4 regions of the Synechococcus sp. CCAP 1479/10 genome follow, and region 3 is predicted to be linked to each of the others. Evidence: predicted binding sites of a transcription regulator. Region 3 holds the regulator's gene; each other region holds the start of a gene.

Region 1 (3,830 bases), on a different contig from region 3:
GCTCACCGCGGGGCTCGCCGGTCCGCTCGATCAGTTCGATCACCCAGCTCTCGTTGAGCGTCTTCACCAGGCGGTTGGTGGCGCTGGCCATGGTGGAGAGCTCGCGCAGGGTCTGGAGCAGCAGCGGCCGCGTCTGGGTTTCGGTGCTCTCCAGGCGCCGGATCAGGGCGGACAGGTCGGCGGCGGTGCCGTCGGCGCGGTCCTCCAGCCGCTCGGCGAGGGCGCGGGTGGCCCCCAGGGTGCGGTTGAGCTCGCTGCTGCTGCGACGGGTGTCGGCCTCCAGGCGCGTCGCCAGGCGGCGGCTGGCGACCAGGGTGCGATCGAGCTCGTCGAGGCTGCGGGGCAGGCGGGTCTCCGCCAGGCTCAGCCCGCTGCTGACGGCCCGCTGCAGGGGGATGCGGCTGCTGGCCACCTCGGTGAGCAGGTCATCGATGTCGGGGCGGCTGGTGAACACGAGCGTCTCGCCATCACCGATCGGGGGCTGGCCGATCGCCGCCGGGTCGGGGGTGATGGCGATGTAGCTGTCGCCCAGGAGCCCCAGCTGGGCCAGTTCCGCCCGGCTGCGGCGGCCCACCATGGAGCGGTAGGGGTCCCGCAGCTCCAGTTCCACCAGCACCTGGGCGTCGGGCTGCAGAACGATCCGGCGCACCTGGCCGACGGCGAATCCCGAGATCTTCACCGCCATGCCCGTCTGCAGGCCAGCGGCATCGAGGGTGCGGAACTGCAGGCGGACGCTGGGGGCGAGCCAGTTGCCGGCGCGAGCGATCCCCAGCACGAACACCCCCAGCAGGGCCACCGCTCCCGCCAGGAAGACCAGGCTCTGGGCGCCGGGGCGCCGCGGCTGGGCGGTGCTGGCCACGGTCAGTTTCCTCCCATGCGCAGGGGATCGACCGCAATCGTCCAGAGCAGATCGAGGCAGACCATCACCCCGATGCCGAGCCGCAGCGACCGGGCCATGCGGGACGCCATGCCCGCAGCGTCGCAGGAGCCGCGGCGGGCCTGGTGCAGGCAGATGGCGGCGCAGATCCCGCCATAGGCGCCCGCCCTGACCAGGGCGGCCGCGAAGCGGGCCGGCTCCAGCTGGCCGATCAGGAAGCCCACCTCCCCCGCCACATCCCCCTGGTTGAGCGTGAGGCTGGCGGTGATGATCACCGCCGCCATGAAGTAGAGCAGCAGCACGACGCTCAGCAGCCCGCTGGCCAGCAGGTCGGGCCCCCAGGAGCCGGGGGGGCGCCGGTCGCCGAGCAGCAGCGGACCATCCCGGAGCAGCAGCAGCAGGCTGACCAGCAGCGGGGCCAGGAACAGCAGGGCCCGCACCGCCAGCAGTTCGATCGTGAGCCTGGAGAGCTGCTGCAGGGGGCTGCGCAGCAGCTCGATGAAGCCGAGGCAGACCACCACCCCCGTGCCCACCACGGTGGCGACCAGGCGCCCATCCAGCCGCTCGAAGCGACGGCTCAGCGTCGGGATCGGTCCGTCACTCACCGCAGCCCTCGGCGCTGGCGTCAGGATGGCACCCATCCTGGATCGGGGCGATGGGCAGCAAACTGAGGGTCGGTGTGGCCGGGCCGGTGGGATCGGGCAAGACGGCCCTGGTCGACGCCCTCTGCCGCCGGCTGCGGGAGCGGCTGCAGCTGGCGGTGGTCACCAACGACATCTACACCCAGGAGGACGCCCAGTTCCTCACCCGCGCCGGCTCCCTGGCCCCCGAACGGATCCGGGGCGTGGAGACCGGCGGCTGCCCCCACACCGCCATCCGGGAGGACTGCTCGATCAACCGGGCGGCGGTGCAGGAGCTGGAGGAGGCCTTCCCGGACCTGGACCTGGTGCTGGTGGAGAGCGGCGGCGACAACCTGGCGGCCAGCTTCAGCCCGGAGCTGGTGGATCTGTGCATCTATGTGATCGACGTGGCCGCCGGCGACAAGATCCCCCGCAAGGGGGGCCCCGGCATCACCCGCTCCGACCTGCTGGTGATCAACAAGATCGACCTGGCCCCCATGGTCGGGGCCAGCCTGGCGGTGATGGAGGCCGACACCGAGCGGATGCGCGGCGGCCGGCCCTGGTGTTTCACGAATCTGCGCAGCGGTGAAGGCCTCGATCGGGTCGAGAGCTTCCTGCTGCGGCAACTGCCCGAACCGCTGGCCGTCTGAGCGTTGCACCGGATCGGTCAAGCCTTCTGGTATTCCCCTTTCAGCCGCTGATCAGAAAAACCGTAGGTAATGCAACATATCGACAGCTCAGCGACGTTCAAATCCTCACTCCGGCAAGCCCTGGGCGGCTTTCTGTCTCATTGGATACCGGGGGTAACCACGTCCTTCCTTACCTTTCCCTTTGCCGTCGGTTACGGCGACTACAATTCATCTTGAACAGGCTTCAATGTCTCTGCATCTTTCAAGGCGACTGGCAGCTGCAATCGCCGCAACTGCTGTGAGCGTAACCCTCGTCTCCTGTGGGGGCGAGTCCGGTTCCGGCGGCAATTTTGATGGGGAAGTGAAGGTCGGCATCCTTCATTCCCTCAGTGGCACCATGGCCATCTCCGAAACGACTTTGAAAGAAGTCGAGGAGATGGCGATCAAGGAAATCAATGACGCCGGCGGCGTCAAGGTCGGCGGCAAGTCCTACAAGATCGTCGCTGTCTCTGAAGATGGCGCCTCCGACTGGCCCACCTTCGCCGAGAAGGCCCAAAAACTGATCGACTCCGACAAGGTCGCCGTCGTCTTCGGTGGCTGGACCTCCGCCAGCCGCAAGGCGATGCTGCCGGTCTTCGAGTCGAAGAACCACATGCTCTTCTACCCGATTCAGTACGAGGGTCAGGAGTGCTCGCGCAACATCTTCTACACCGGCGCCGTTCCGAACCAGCAGGCTGAGCCCGCGGTTCAATGGCTGATGGACAAGTTCGGCGACAAGCTCGGCAAGAAGGTCTACCTGGTCGGCTCCGATTACGTGTATCCGCGCACGGCGAACACGATCATCAAGGAGCAGATGAAGGCCCTTGGCGGTGAAACCGTCGGCGAGGACTACATCCCCCTCGGCAACACCGAGGTGGCCCCGATCATCGCCAAGATCAAGAAGGCCTTCCCCGATGGCGGGATCATCATCAACACCCTGAACGGTGACTCCAACGTCGCCCTGTTCAAACAGTTCAAGGCCTCGGGCATTGATCCGGCCAAGTACCCGATCATGTCCTTCTCCATCGCCGAGGAGGAGATCCGCCAGATCGGTCCCGAGTACACCACGGGCACCTACGCCGCGTGGAACTTCTTCATGAGCCTGGACACCCCGGCCTCCAAGAAGTTCACCGCCGACTTCCAGGCGATGTACGGCGCCGACCGCGTCACGGGAGACCCGGCGGAATCCGCCTACAACATGGTGTACCTCTGGAAGAACGCCGTCGAGAAGGCAGGCACTTTCGAAGACCTCGACAAGGTCCGCTCGAACATGATTGGGATCACCTTCGCCGCTCCCCAGGGCGAAATCAAGATGTTCCCCAACCACCACACCTCCGAGCGGGTGCTCATCGGCGAAGCGGAGCCCACCGGCCAGTTCAAGATCCTCTACGACAGCGTCAAGGCCATTCCCCCGCTGCCCTGGAACCAGTTCGTTCCCGAGACCAAGGGCTTCACCTGCGACTGGACTCAGGATCGTCCTGACGCCGGCAAGTTCAAGATGTGATCACGGCCCGGTCCGTGAATCCATGAAAGACAGGTGGCTCCTTCGGGGGCCACCCCATTCCGGCTCAGCACACCACCACGTTCGACCCGATCCAGCGTCGCCCAGGCAGCGCTGGATCTAACGTTCAACCTTCATTCCGTTGGAACTTTTCTTTTCTCAGA
Region 2 (3,830 bases), on a different contig from region 3:
GGTGTAACGCTCGATCAAGGGCCGGGCGGTGGTGAACGATCCCCCAACCTATCGAGCCGCCCCCACCGGCTCAGGCGGCGGCGGTGAGGCGGCGGTAGGGCAGCTCCAGGTGCACCATCGACCCCCAGGCCTGCTGGCGCACCCAGCAACGGGTGCCGCGGCGGCGGATCAGCTGGAACGGGGGCAGATCCTCGGGATGGTCCCGCAGCCGCACGAAGCTTCCCGGGTGGAGCAGCTCCACCACGTTGGACCCGGGGGCCGCCGTGGATCGAGGGCCAGCCATGGGAGGGAACCGGGAAAAGACTGGAGCCATCCTGCGACTGTTCCGCGCCGAACCGTCTGCCCATCGGTTTTTGTTCGGTTTGGATCGCTGTTCGGTGACAACATGCCGGTGGAGCGGCAGGACCCATGGCCGAAAAGCAGCATGGCCCGTAAGCAGCGGCTCGATCGCCGCCTGGTGGATCTGGGCCTGGTGACCAGCCGCCAGCAGGCCCAGCAGCTGATCCGGGCCGGCCGGGTGCGCGGGGGCGGCGAGGTGCTCGACAAGCCCGGCACCGAGGTGGCCGAGAGCCTGCCCCTGGAGGTGGAGCAGCCGCCCCGGTTCGTCTCCCGGGGGGGCGAGAAGCTGGAGGGGGCCCTGGCGGCCCTGCCGATCCAGGTGGAAGGCCGGGTATGCCTCGACGGCGGCATCTCCACCGGCGGCTTCACTGATTGCCTGCTGCAGCACGGGGCCGTGCGGGTGTACGGGATCGATGTGGGCTACGGCCAGACGGCCTGGAGCCTGCGCACGGATGAACGGGTGGTGCTGCGGGAGCGCACCAACCTGCGCCACCTCACCCCGGAGCTTCTCTACGGGGAAGGCGATCCCTGGCCCGACCTGGCCGTGGCCGATGTGTCGTTCATTTCCCTCACCCGGGTGCTGCCGGCCCTGCGGGCCCTGCTGACGGGGGCGGGTGAGGCGCTGCTGCTGGTCAAGCCCCAGTTCGAGGTGGGCCGCCAGCGGGTGGGCAAGGGGGGCGTGGTGCGGGATCCGGCGGCCCACGCCGATGCCATCGCCACCGTGATCACGGCGGCAAGGGAAGTGGACTGGCACCCGGCAGGGCTGGTGGCTTCACCCCTGACCGGGCCCGCCGGCAACCACGAATACCTGCTGTGGCTGGTGCCGCCCGGAGCGGGTGCCGAGCCTCCCTCGGAGGGCACGGACTGGTCCGGCAGGATCGCAGCCCTGGTGAAGGACACCCTGGCCGGGGCCTGAAGGGGGCCCACGGCCAGGGTCAGGGGGTCAGGGGCGGGGGCTCAGATGGCGCCGCTGTCGAGGTCGCCGGTGCGGATCCGGATCACCGAATCCACGGTGCTGATGAAGATCTTGCCGTCACCGATCTCGCCGGTGCGGGCCGCGTCCTGCACCGCCTGGACCACAGTGGCCACCCGGTCGTCGTCGACGACGATCTCGAGCTTGAGTTTCTGCAGGAATTCCACCGTGAATTCGGATCCGCGATAGCGCTCCACCTGCCCCTTCTGCCGGCCGAATCCGCGCACCTCGCTCACGGTCATGCCGACGATGCCCGCATTGACAAGGGCGATCTTCACGTCCTCGAGCTTGAAGGGGCGGATGATGGCCTCGATTTTCTTCATGGCTGTGCTGCGGTCAGGAAGGCGACGGTTGGAGTCTCTCAGAGTCCCCGCCTGAGGGGGGGACGGCTCCATTACCGCCGAGCCTTGCCGGGGTCGTCGTAACGGTTGCTACGCGAGCTCCGGGGCGCTGACGGGCGGCCGGGGCCCTTGACGTGGGCTCCGCGCCATGGGCCAGCTCCTGTACGGTCAAAAACCGTCTCCCAGTCCTGCTGACCATGGCTTCCGGTGTCGCCGACCAGCCCCAGACCGTGACCCCCCTGTACGGGGAGCGGGCCATCGCCGAGGCCCAGCTGGTCTGCTTCGCCAATCCCCGCGAGGGTCGCGCCTACGAGGTGTCCATCGAACTGCCGGAGTTCACCTGCACCTGCCCCTTCTCCGGCTATCCCGATTTCGCCGTCCTGCGGCTGCTGTATCAGCCCGGCCCCCGGGTGCTGGAACTCAAGGCCCTCAAGCTCTACGTCAACAGCTACCGCAACCGCTCCATCTCCCACGAGGAGGCGGCCAACCGGATCCTCGACGACCTGGTGAGCGCCTGTGATCCCGTCTGGATGCAGCTGGAGGCCGATTTCAACCCCCGGGGCAACGTCCACACCGTGGTGCGGGTCAGCCACGGCGAGCGCCGGCCCTGCTGAGTCAGGGCTGGGGTTCCAGCCGCTGCAGCAGCGCCGGCAGCTCGGCGGCGAAGGCGGTGAGGTTGCGGTTGCAGAGGCCCGCCACGTGCAGCCGGCCACCGGGTCCATCGGCAATGGCCCAGAGCTGACGGGTGGCCACCAGGCTCAGGGCACCGCCCGCCAGGGCGATGGCGAAGCCGGTGTACACCAGGGGAACGCCGGGGTCCCGTTTGAACAGGATGCCGCTGGCGGGCAGCACGCTCGCCACCCGGATCGGCAGCCCCTTCACCTCCTGGGCTTCGCCGCCGGGCACCAGCTGGGCCAGGGCCACGCCATCGGGGCCGAACACCTGCACCGGCCCCTGTTCGCTGGTGAGGCTCAGCAGCACCGGCTCGGTGCCATCGGGGCGGGTGGGCAGCACCAGCCCCCAGAGCTGGTCGCCCAGCTGGGGGAAGGTCTGCAGCGGCAGCTCCAGCACCGGACTGCGGCCCAGCTGCAGGCTGATCGTCGCCAGGGACCAGTCGGCCTGATAAAGCGTCATGCCCCGGTAGCGCAGGGGGTGGTTGACGCTGATGGCGGCTTCGGTGGTGGTGGCCGTATCGCCGGGGGTGATCAGCCGCAGGTTGGAGGAGAACTGCTCCGGGCGGCCGGCGGGATCCCGCTGGATGCGGAAGTCGTCGAGGGCCAGGGTCACCTGGGTGCTGCCGCGGCTGTCGAGCAGCTCCAGCTCCCGACCCGGGGCCAGGAAGCGCTCCAGCCGCTGGCCCCCCAGGGCGCCCCAGGCCGCCCCCACCATCAGCACCACCATGCCGGCATGGACCAGCAGGGGACCCACCCGGCCGAGCACCCCCCGGCGGGCCGCCAGGCGGTCGTCCTGGCGATGGATCTGCCAGCCCGAACCGCGCAGTTCGGCCTCCAGCCGCCCGAGGCCGGCGACGGGCTCGGCGGTGACGAGGGTTTCGGCCACGCTCAGCTTGCTGAGCTGGCGGGGGCTGCGGTAGTCGATCCAGCGCAGGGAGGACTGCAGGGCGGGCCACTGGCGGCGCCAGCTGCACAGGATCAGCGACAGGCCCAGCCAGGCGAGCAGGGCCAGGAACCAGCCACTGGAATAGACGTGATCCAGCTGCAGGCGCAGCACCCCGTCGCCGTCGAGCAGGCCCAGCCAGGGGTGGGGGTCGTAGAGCTGTTGGTAGAAGGCGGCCTCCTCCTTCTGGGGAATGGCCGTCCCGATGCCGCTGGCGATGGCGATGACCAACAGCAGGCCGATCGCCAGGCGCAGGTCTGAGATCCAGGCGGCCAGGCGCTGCAGGGGGCGCCAGGGTGAGGCTGCCGTGCCGCTCATGGCAGCACCGACAGCAGGGTGAGGCCGCCGCTGGCGAGCAGCACCACGCCGCTGATCGGCGGCACCCACTGGCCCAGGCGGCGCAGCTGCAGCAGCCCGGGCAGGGAGGCGGCCACCGTGCCGGCCAGCAGCAGGGGCATCACCTGGCCGGCACCGAAGCTGGTGAGCAACAGCATGCCCACCAGGGGCTGGCCTGTCTGGGCCATCCAGGCCAGCAGCACGGCCAGCACCGGGGTGGTGCA
Region 3 (3,830 bases):
GCCACCTACGCTGGCCCGGCTCCGCCAAAGGCCGCGTGACCACTCCCGCCGACGCCCCCCGCAACGACGGCCGCGCCGCCGATGCCCTGCGCCCGGTGGCCGTCGACTGGGACCCGATGGGCTTCGCCCTCAGCTCGGTGCTCTTCGCCGCCGGCCGCACCCGCGTGCTCTGCAGCGTCTGCCTCGACCCCGAGGTGCCCCGTTGGCGCAAGGGCTCCGGCAGCGGCTGGCTCAGCGCCGAATACCGCCTGCTGCCCGCCTCCACCCCCAGCCGCCAGGGGCGCGAGCTGATGAAGCTCTCCGGCCGCACCCAGGAGATCCAGCGCCTCATCGGCCGCAGCCTGCGGGCCGCCCTTGATCTGGAGGCCCTCGGCGAGCGCACCCTGCTGGTCGACTGCGACGTGCTCCAGGCCGACGCCGGCACCCGCACCGCCTCGATCACCGGCGCCTGGATCGCCCTGGCCGCCGCCCTGGAGCGCCTCCAGCACCAGGGTGTGCTGGCCGCCTCGCCCCTGCGCCAGCAGGTGTCGGCCGTGTCGGTGGGCCTGGTGGATGGCCGGGCCCTGCTGGATCTGGACTACTCCGAGGATTCCAGCGCCGAGGTCGACCTCAACGTGGTGATGGACGAGCAGGGCCGGCTGCTGGAGATCCAGGGCACCGCCGAGGGCGCCCCCTTTTCACGCTCCCGCCTCGACGCCCTGCTGGATCTGGCCGAACCGGGCCTGCGTGACCTGCAGGAGGCCCAGCGCCAGGCCCTGGCTGTGGCGCCAGGCACCACGACCGGCTAAAGAGTGTCATTGGCTACATGGATCGGCCAGACCGATCCATAGGTTCATCACCAATCGCCACGCCTTGATGGTCGGCGCTACGCGTGGCTTCAGCCGCTACCCCAGCAGCCCTTCCAGCGGATCCCCCGGCTCCGTGACCCCCATGGGCGCCCCCGGCGCCCTGGCCACCACCCTGCTGGACGTGATCCGCGGCCTGGCCGGCAGCAGCGTCGAGACCATCGAGCGCGGCAAGACGATCTTCTTCCCCGGCGACCCGGCCGAGCGGGTCTACCTGCTGCGGCGCGGCGCCGTGCGCCTCTCGCGCGTCTACGAGTCGGGCGAGGAGATCACCGTGGCCCTGCTGCGCGAGAACAGCCTCTTCGGGGTGCTCTCCCTGCTCACCGGCCAGCGCTCCGACCGCTTCTATCACGCCATCGCCTTCACCCGGGTGGAGATGGTCACGGCCCCGGCCACCTCGGTGCGGCGCGCCATCGAGCAGGACGCCAGCGTCGGCCTGCTGCTGCTGCAGGGCCTCTCCTCCCGCATCCTCCAGACCGAGACCATGATCGAGACCCTCACCCACCGGGACATGTCCTCCCGGCTGGTGAGCTTCCTGCTCGTGCTCTGCCGCGACTTCGGCGTTCCCGGCGCCGAGGGGATCACCATCGACCTGCGCCTCTCCCACCAGGCCATCGCCGAGGCGATCGGCTCCACCCGCGTCACCATCACCCGCCTCCTTGGCGACCTGCGCAACGACGGCCTGGTCCAGATCGACCGCAAGAAGATCACCGTCTTCGATCCCATCGCCCTGGCCAAGCGGTTCAGCTGAGATTCAGCGGATCGGCTGGCCCCGGCCGGGTGCCGTGAGGCCACCGGCATGGATACTTGGTGGATCGCGGAACCGGGGCTCGGAAGGTGTCGGGTTGGCTGCTGATCCTCGCGCTCCTGGTGCTCGGCGGAGTGCTCTCCACCCTGGGCGACCGGCTGGGCAGCCGTGTGGGCAAGGCGCGCCTCAGCCTGTTCAACCTGCGGCCCCGCAAGACCGCCGTGGTGATCACGGTGCTCACCGGCAGCCTGATCAGTGCCGTGTCGCTGGGGCTGATGCTGCTGGTGAGCGAGCGCCTGCGGGTGGGGCTCTTCGAGCTCGACCAGATCCAGGACCGCCTGCGGGACAGCCGCGCCGCCCTGGAGCGCAACAAGGGGGAACTGACCCGCACCCGCGGCGAGCTGGAGCGCAGTCGCCTCGATCTGATCACCGCCGAACGCCGCCGGGACCAGGCCCTGGCCAGCCAGCGCCGCGCCCGCGACCAGCTGGTGGCCGCCGAGCGCCGCGTCGACACCCTGCGCCGCGAGCTCCAGCCCCTGCAGGCCCAGCGCGCCCGGCTGGAGGCCGAGCGGGCCCGGCTCAGCCGGGAGGTGCAGGGCCGGGACGCCGAGATCCGCCGCACCGAGGCCGAACTGGCCAATGTGCGCCGCCGCATCGCCGCCGGTGCCAAGGAGCTCAAGGACCTGGAGACCAACGTCATCGCCCTGCGCCGCGGCGACGTGGTGATCGCCAGCGGCCAGCCCCTGGCCACCGCCAAGGTGCAGCTGCAGCGCCCCGACCAGGCCAAGCAGGTGATCGATGCCCTGCTGCAGGAGTCGAACCGGGCCGCTTTCCAGCTACTCCTGCCCGGCCAGCCCCCCAACCGTCAGATCCTGCTGGTGCCCCGCAGCGACATCACCCGGCTGGAATCGCTGCTCGCCACCCCCGGCACCTGGGTGGTCAGCATCCGCTCGGCCGCCAACGTGCTGCGGGGCGAGGCCCAGGTGCTCGCCTTCCCCGACCTGCGCCCCAACCGTCAGGTGGTGGAGCAGGGGGAGGTCCTCTCCCGCACCTCCCTGGAGCCCGACGTGCGCGACCCCGAAGCCGTCCGCAGCCGCCTCAACCTGCTGCTGGCCGCCGCCTTCGCCAAGGTCCAGCGCCAGGGCACCCTGGCCAACGGCCTCCAGTTCGATGCCGCCAGCATCAACGCCCTGGCCCGCGACCTCAGCGAGCGCCCCGCCGGCGTCACCGCCAACCTCGAGGCCGTGGCCACCCAGAACGCCGACACCCCCGACCCGATCACCGTGGAGCTGCGCTGGCCCCGCAAGGACGGAGCCGGAGCCACCCGGCCGGGGCGGCCATGACGGTGGCGGTGCGGCCATGACCACCGGCCCTTTGGCGGGGCTCGATCCCGGCCGCAGCAAGTGCGGCCTGGTGCTCACCGATCCCGCCTGCCGCGAGATCCGTGAAGCCCTGGTGCTGCCCCCGGAGGCGGCCTGGGAGCGGCTGGAGCAGTGGCACCGCCAGCAGGCCCTGGCGGCCGTGGTGATCGGCGACGGCACTGGCAGCGGCCCCTGGCGGCGGCGGCTGGAGCCCCTGCTGCCGGTGGAGCTGGTGGATGAGCGGGGCACCACCCTGGCGGCCCGGCGCCGCTACTGGGAGCTGTTCCCCGCCCGGGGCTGGCGGCGGCTCCTCCCCCTGGGCCTGCGCCAGCCCCCCCGCGACTACGACGATGTGGTGGCCCAGCTGCTGCTGGAGCGGCGCCTGGGGCGGGAGCTGATCAGAACGACGCCCGCACCGTGAACACGTAGTCGCCGCCCGGTTCGAGCTGGTAGTCGGCCTTGAGCAGGAAGCGCAGCAGGGCGTCCTGGATCAGGGCGCGCCCCAGGGACGGCTCCACCTGCAGCTCGCCCCGGTCGAAGGCCCAGCGGAAGCGCCACTGGAAGCCGCCGGCGCTGATCTCCCCCTCCAGCAGGCAGGGGCTGAAGCTCTGGCGCAGCACCCGCAGCTGTGCGGTGGTGGCGGGAAGGCGGCTCACGGGATGGTGTCGATGCTCTCAGGATGGCGGCGGATCGGCGCGAAAACTGTTCAAACGGTTGGCCGCCTTCTCCAGCCCCAGCCGCCGGATCAGGTCGATGCCTGCCTCCACCTCCTCCAGCACCGTCTCCAGCACCGGCCGGTCGGCGGCGGAGAACTTGCCCAGCACGTGCGACACGGTGCGGGCCCGGCGCTCCTCGGGGGTCTCGCCCGGCGCGCCG
Region 4 (3,830 bases), on a different contig from region 3:
TTTCCCGACCATCACCCACCGCGAGCCCATGTCCACCACCAGCGCCCAGCCCCTGCTTCAGGTCTCCGACCTCAATGTGTATTACGGGGAGAGCCACATTCTCCGCAACGTGGATCTGACCATCCACGAAGGCAAGATGGTCTGCCTGATCGGCCGCAACGGCGTCGGCAAGACCACCTTCCTCAAGACCGTGATCGGCCTGCTGCAGCAGCGATCCGGGACGATCGCCTACCAGGACGGCCAGCTCACCAACCAGCCCCCCTACAAACGGGCCCGGGCCGGCATCGGGTACGTGTCCCAGGGCCGGGACATCATTCCCCAGGTGTCGGTCAAGGAGAATCTACTGCTGGGCATGGAGGCCCTTCCCGGTGGCCTGGAAAAGAACCGCCACATCGACCCACTTATCTTCGATCTCTTCCCGATCCTGGAGAAGTTTCTCAAGCGCAAAGGCGGCGACCTCAGTGGCGGCCAGCAGCAGCAGCTCGCCATTGCCCGCGCCCTGCTGGGCAAGCCCAAGCTGCTGCTCCTCGATGAACCCACCGAAGGCATCCAGCCTTCCATCATCCTCGACATCGAACACGCGGTGCAGCGGATCATGAAGGAGACCGGCATCAGTGTGCTGCTGGTGGAGCAGCACCTGCACTTCGTGCGCCAGTCCGACTTCTACTACGCCATGCAACGCGGCGGCATCGTCTCCAGCGGCCAGACCGACAAGCTCTCCGATGACGTGATCAAGGAATTCCTCACCGTCTGAGGAGTCCGGCCAACAGCCAGTCCCGGGTCGATGCCACCAGCGGTGGCGCGGCCCGGGACTTTTGCTTGGGAGGACTTTGGCTTCGTCTTGCGCTCAGCAGCCGCGATTGAGCATCCAGGGGCGGGTGCCGCTCTCCTTGAGCCGTGGCTTGCCGGTGGCTTCCTTGGTTTCCTTGCGGACCAGGCGGGGTTCGGACTGCTCCTGCTTCAGGCGGAACGAACCGCTGAGTGACATCACCGGCGTGAACACACGGACGCCTTCGGCGGTGCAGGTGGGGCAGTTGGTTTCCTTTTGGCGCTCATCGATGCTGCGCCAGACCTCATAGTTTTCGCAGCCGTTGCTGCAGCTGTATTCGTAGACAGGCATCGCAGGACGGGGAAAAGATAGGGCAAAGAGAAGAAGCGGCAGGCAAGAAAAAGGGGCCTGGTGTCCAGGCCCCTCCCTCCAGCCGGCCGATCAGCAGGGAAGAATGTCCTTGTCGAAGATCGAGGTGGGGATGGCGAGGGTGCAGCAGGCGTTCGGGATGTCGACGATGCCGCTGATCCTGCCCTCCACCGGCGCACAGCTCAGCAGCAGGTAGGCCTGCTCGCCGGTGTAGCCGAACTTCTTGAGGTACTCGATGGCGTTGAGGCAGGCACGCCGGTAGGCGATGTGGACGTCCATGTAGTACTGCTTGCCGTCGAATTCATCCACGGAGATGCCTTCGAACACCAGGTAGTCGGTGTAGTGGGGTTCCACCGGGCTGGTCTTGAACATGGGGTTGACCATCCCATACTTCGCCATGCCGCCCTTGATGATCTCGACGTGGAGGTCGAGATAGCCGGACATCTCGATAGCGCCACAGAAAGAGATCTCACCATCCCCCTGGGAGAAGTGGATGTCGCCCATCGAGAGCTTGGCCCCTTCGACATAGACCGGGAAATAGATCCGGGTGCCCTTGGTGAGGTTCTTGATGTCGCAGTTGCCGCCGTGCTCCCGGGGGGGCACCGTGCGGGCCGCTTCGTTGGCCACCCGCTCGAACTCGCTGCCGGGGAGGGTGCCGAGGATGGCGCTGTTGGGATTGGGCAGGGCCGCCAGCACCGGCTCGCTGCCGGAGAGGCCGGCGCCGTAGGTGCGGCGGTCGGGGGCGGTCTTCACCAGCTCCGTCTCACGACGGTTCCACTCGTTGAGCAGCTCGTGGGAGGGGGCGCAGCCGATCAGGCCCGGGTGGGTGATGCCGGCGAAACGAACGCCTGGAATGTGGCGGGAGGAGGTGTAGATGCCTTCCAGATCCCAGATGGCCTTGGCAGCCTTGGGGTAGTGATCGGTGAGGAAACCGCCACCGTTCTCCTTGGCGAAGATGCCCGTGAAGCCCCACTCATCCCCCTGCAGGGCACCGACATCAAGGATGTCCACCACCAGGATGTCGCCGGGCTGGGCGCCGTTGACCCAGATCGGGCCGCTGAGAACGTGAACGACCTCGAGATTCACATCCTCGATGTCCTTGGGATCGTCGTTGTTCTTGATCTGGCCATCGGTCCAGTCCTTGCATTCGATCCGGAACACGTCACCAGGATTCACGGAGGCCACGGCAGGGATTTCCGGATGCCAGCGGTTGTGCCCGGGCATGTCCTGCTGATCCATCGGCTTGGTGAGATCGACGGAGAAGAGTGTTTTGGGCATCGAGAAACCGAGGCGCAATTTCCCATCCATCCAAAAGGATGGCCTGCGGCCCGAAAGTGTCGATTGCTACAGGAAATTGGAGCCCAAGACTCGCTCCCAATGAATGAAATCAAGAATCATTATCAAGCCTGGCGCGGCGGTTGGCCGTCCCGATGCCGTCGGAGGATCAGGTGTCGTCGAAATCCCCTTTCCGGCAGAGATTGTCCTTCAACCGCGAGACCCAGACACTGGGATCCAGCTTGCCGGTCTGCTCCGTACGGCCATCAAAATGGAACAGGAACTGCCAGCGATTCTTGACCGGGAATGTTCTCTTGGCGTTGAGATCGCTGATCGGATCTCCGAAGATATTGTCATAGGTTTGCCAGCCTGGCTCTCCTTTGACGCTGCAGATCGCCGTGACTTCGTACATCTGACCCTTGCCATCGTCGCCCCCTGAGGTGACCTTCACGACACCCTTGTGCAGCCCATTGGCAATGCCCGGCTTGAACGCCCGCAACAGCTCCACCCGGTTCCCATCCACCTCCACGAGAAGGTCGCCCGGTTTGGCGTCCTGAACGGCCACCTCCTTGGGGGTGGCGGTGCAACCGGCCAGGGCGAGCCCCGTACCAGCGAGCAAGCCGGCCAGGAGTCCTGCCAGGTGCTTCCGGGACCCCAGGCCCCCCACAGCGTCGGACAACGTGATCGATCGATTCTGGGGCCAACCTATGACGACACCAGCAGCCGCTTCCAGAGGTCCAGGGCCCCGGCGGGCGCGGGCAGGTCGGTGTCGCCGCAGCGCCGGATCGGGCGGCAGCCGAGGCTGTTGATCAGCAGGGCCGCCTCGCTCTCCAGCAGGTCCGCCACGGACAACCGCTCCTCCCGCACCAGTCCCAGGGCCAGGCCGCGGCCCCGCATCACCCCCGGCAGGCAGCCGCTCTCCACGGGCGGCGTGATCCAGTCGCCCCTCCGGCGCAGCAGCAGGTTGGCGCTGGTGCCGCAGCAGAGGTCGCCGCCGCTGCCGAGCAGCAGGGCGTCCTCAGCCCCGGCGGCCCGGGCCTCCCGCAGGGCCTGGATGGCGCCGGCGTAGGCGAAGGTCTTGCAGCGGCTGACCAGGCTGGCTGCGTTGCGTCGCTCCAGCGCGCTGACGATCACCGTCACCGGGGTGGAGTTCGGGGTCCAGGGGCTCAGCTGCAGCCAGAAGCGGGGGCGGCCCTGGGGTTCGTCCGGCGCCGGCAGCGCCAGGCCCCGGCCGGCGCCGCTGCCCCGGCTCCAGTTGAGCCGCAGGGCCCCGCTGCCGGAGAGGCCACTGCGGGCCACGGCCTCGGCCAGCAGCGGCCGCACCCGATCGGCGCCGGTGGGTGGCGCCATTCCCAGGCTGGCGGCCGAGACGCGCCAGCGCTCCAGGTGCTCCGCCAGCAGCCGGGGCTCCCCTCCC

The links. The regulator NtcA, encoded in region 3, controls nitrogen genes in cyanobacteria. The targets are predictions, from matches to a motif close to GTANCNNNNGNTAC.
Region 1: a site for NtcA is predicted at 2,282-2,295, ahead of urtA (urea ABC transporter substrate-binding protein). Genes of this name have one in related genera too.
Region 2: a site for NtcA is predicted at 1,734-1,747, ahead of KUG39_RS04030 (P-II family nitrogen regulator). Genes of this name have one in related genera too.
Region 4: a site for NtcA is predicted at 2,473-2,486, ahead of fmdA (formamidase). Genes of this name have one in related genera too.

What each region holds. Positions count from the first base shown of each region.
Region 1 is NZ_JAFKRJ010000006.1:268,107-271,936, forward strand. Features, by position in the region: gene KUG39_RS02800 (MlaD family protein) at 1-859, opposite strand, end outside; gene KUG39_RS02805 (hypothetical protein) at 862-1,482, opposite strand; gene ureG (urease accessory protein UreG) at 1,533-2,147, shown strand; gene urtA (urea ABC transporter substrate-binding protein) at 2,374-3,669, shown strand; gene KUG39_RS02820 (ABC transporter permease) at 3,809-3,830, shown strand, end outside.
Region 2 is NZ_JAFKRJ010000008.1:48,213-52,042, forward strand. Features, by position in the region: gene purB (adenylosuccinate lyase) at 1-18, opposite strand, end outside; gene KUG39_RS04020 (hypothetical protein) at 71-283, opposite strand; gene KUG39_RS04025 (TlyA family RNA methyltransferase) at 425-1,255, shown strand; gene KUG39_RS04030 (P-II family nitrogen regulator) at 1,297-1,635, opposite strand; gene queF (preQ(1) synthase) at 1,851-2,267, shown strand; gene KUG39_RS04040 (cytochrome c biogenesis ResB family protein) at 2,269-3,588, opposite strand; gene KUG39_RS04045 (cytochrome c biogenesis CcdA family protein) at 3,585-3,830, opposite strand, start outside.
Region 3 is NZ_JAFKRJ010000022.1:101,159-104,988, reverse strand. Features, by position in the region: gene rph (ribonuclease PH) at 36-788, shown strand; gene ntcA (global nitrogen regulator NtcA) at 931-1,596, shown strand; gene KUG39_RS06425 (DUF3084 family protein) at 1,683-2,936, shown strand; gene KUG39_RS06420 (RuvC family protein) at 2,953-3,375, shown strand; gene KUG39_RS06415 (DUF3146 family protein) at 3,353-3,610, opposite strand; gene pth (aminoacyl-tRNA hydrolase) at 3,629-3,830, opposite strand, start outside.
Region 4 is NZ_JAFKRJ010000006.1:275,060-278,889, forward strand. Features, by position in the region: gene urtE (urea ABC transporter ATP-binding subunit UrtE) at 29-754, shown strand; gene KUG39_RS02840 (FmdB family zinc ribbon protein) at 848-1,120, opposite strand; gene fmdA (formamidase) at 1,211-2,416, opposite strand; gene KUG39_RS02850 (hypothetical protein) at 2,583-3,092, opposite strand; gene KUG39_RS02855 (aminotransferase class IV) at 3,119-3,830, opposite strand, start outside.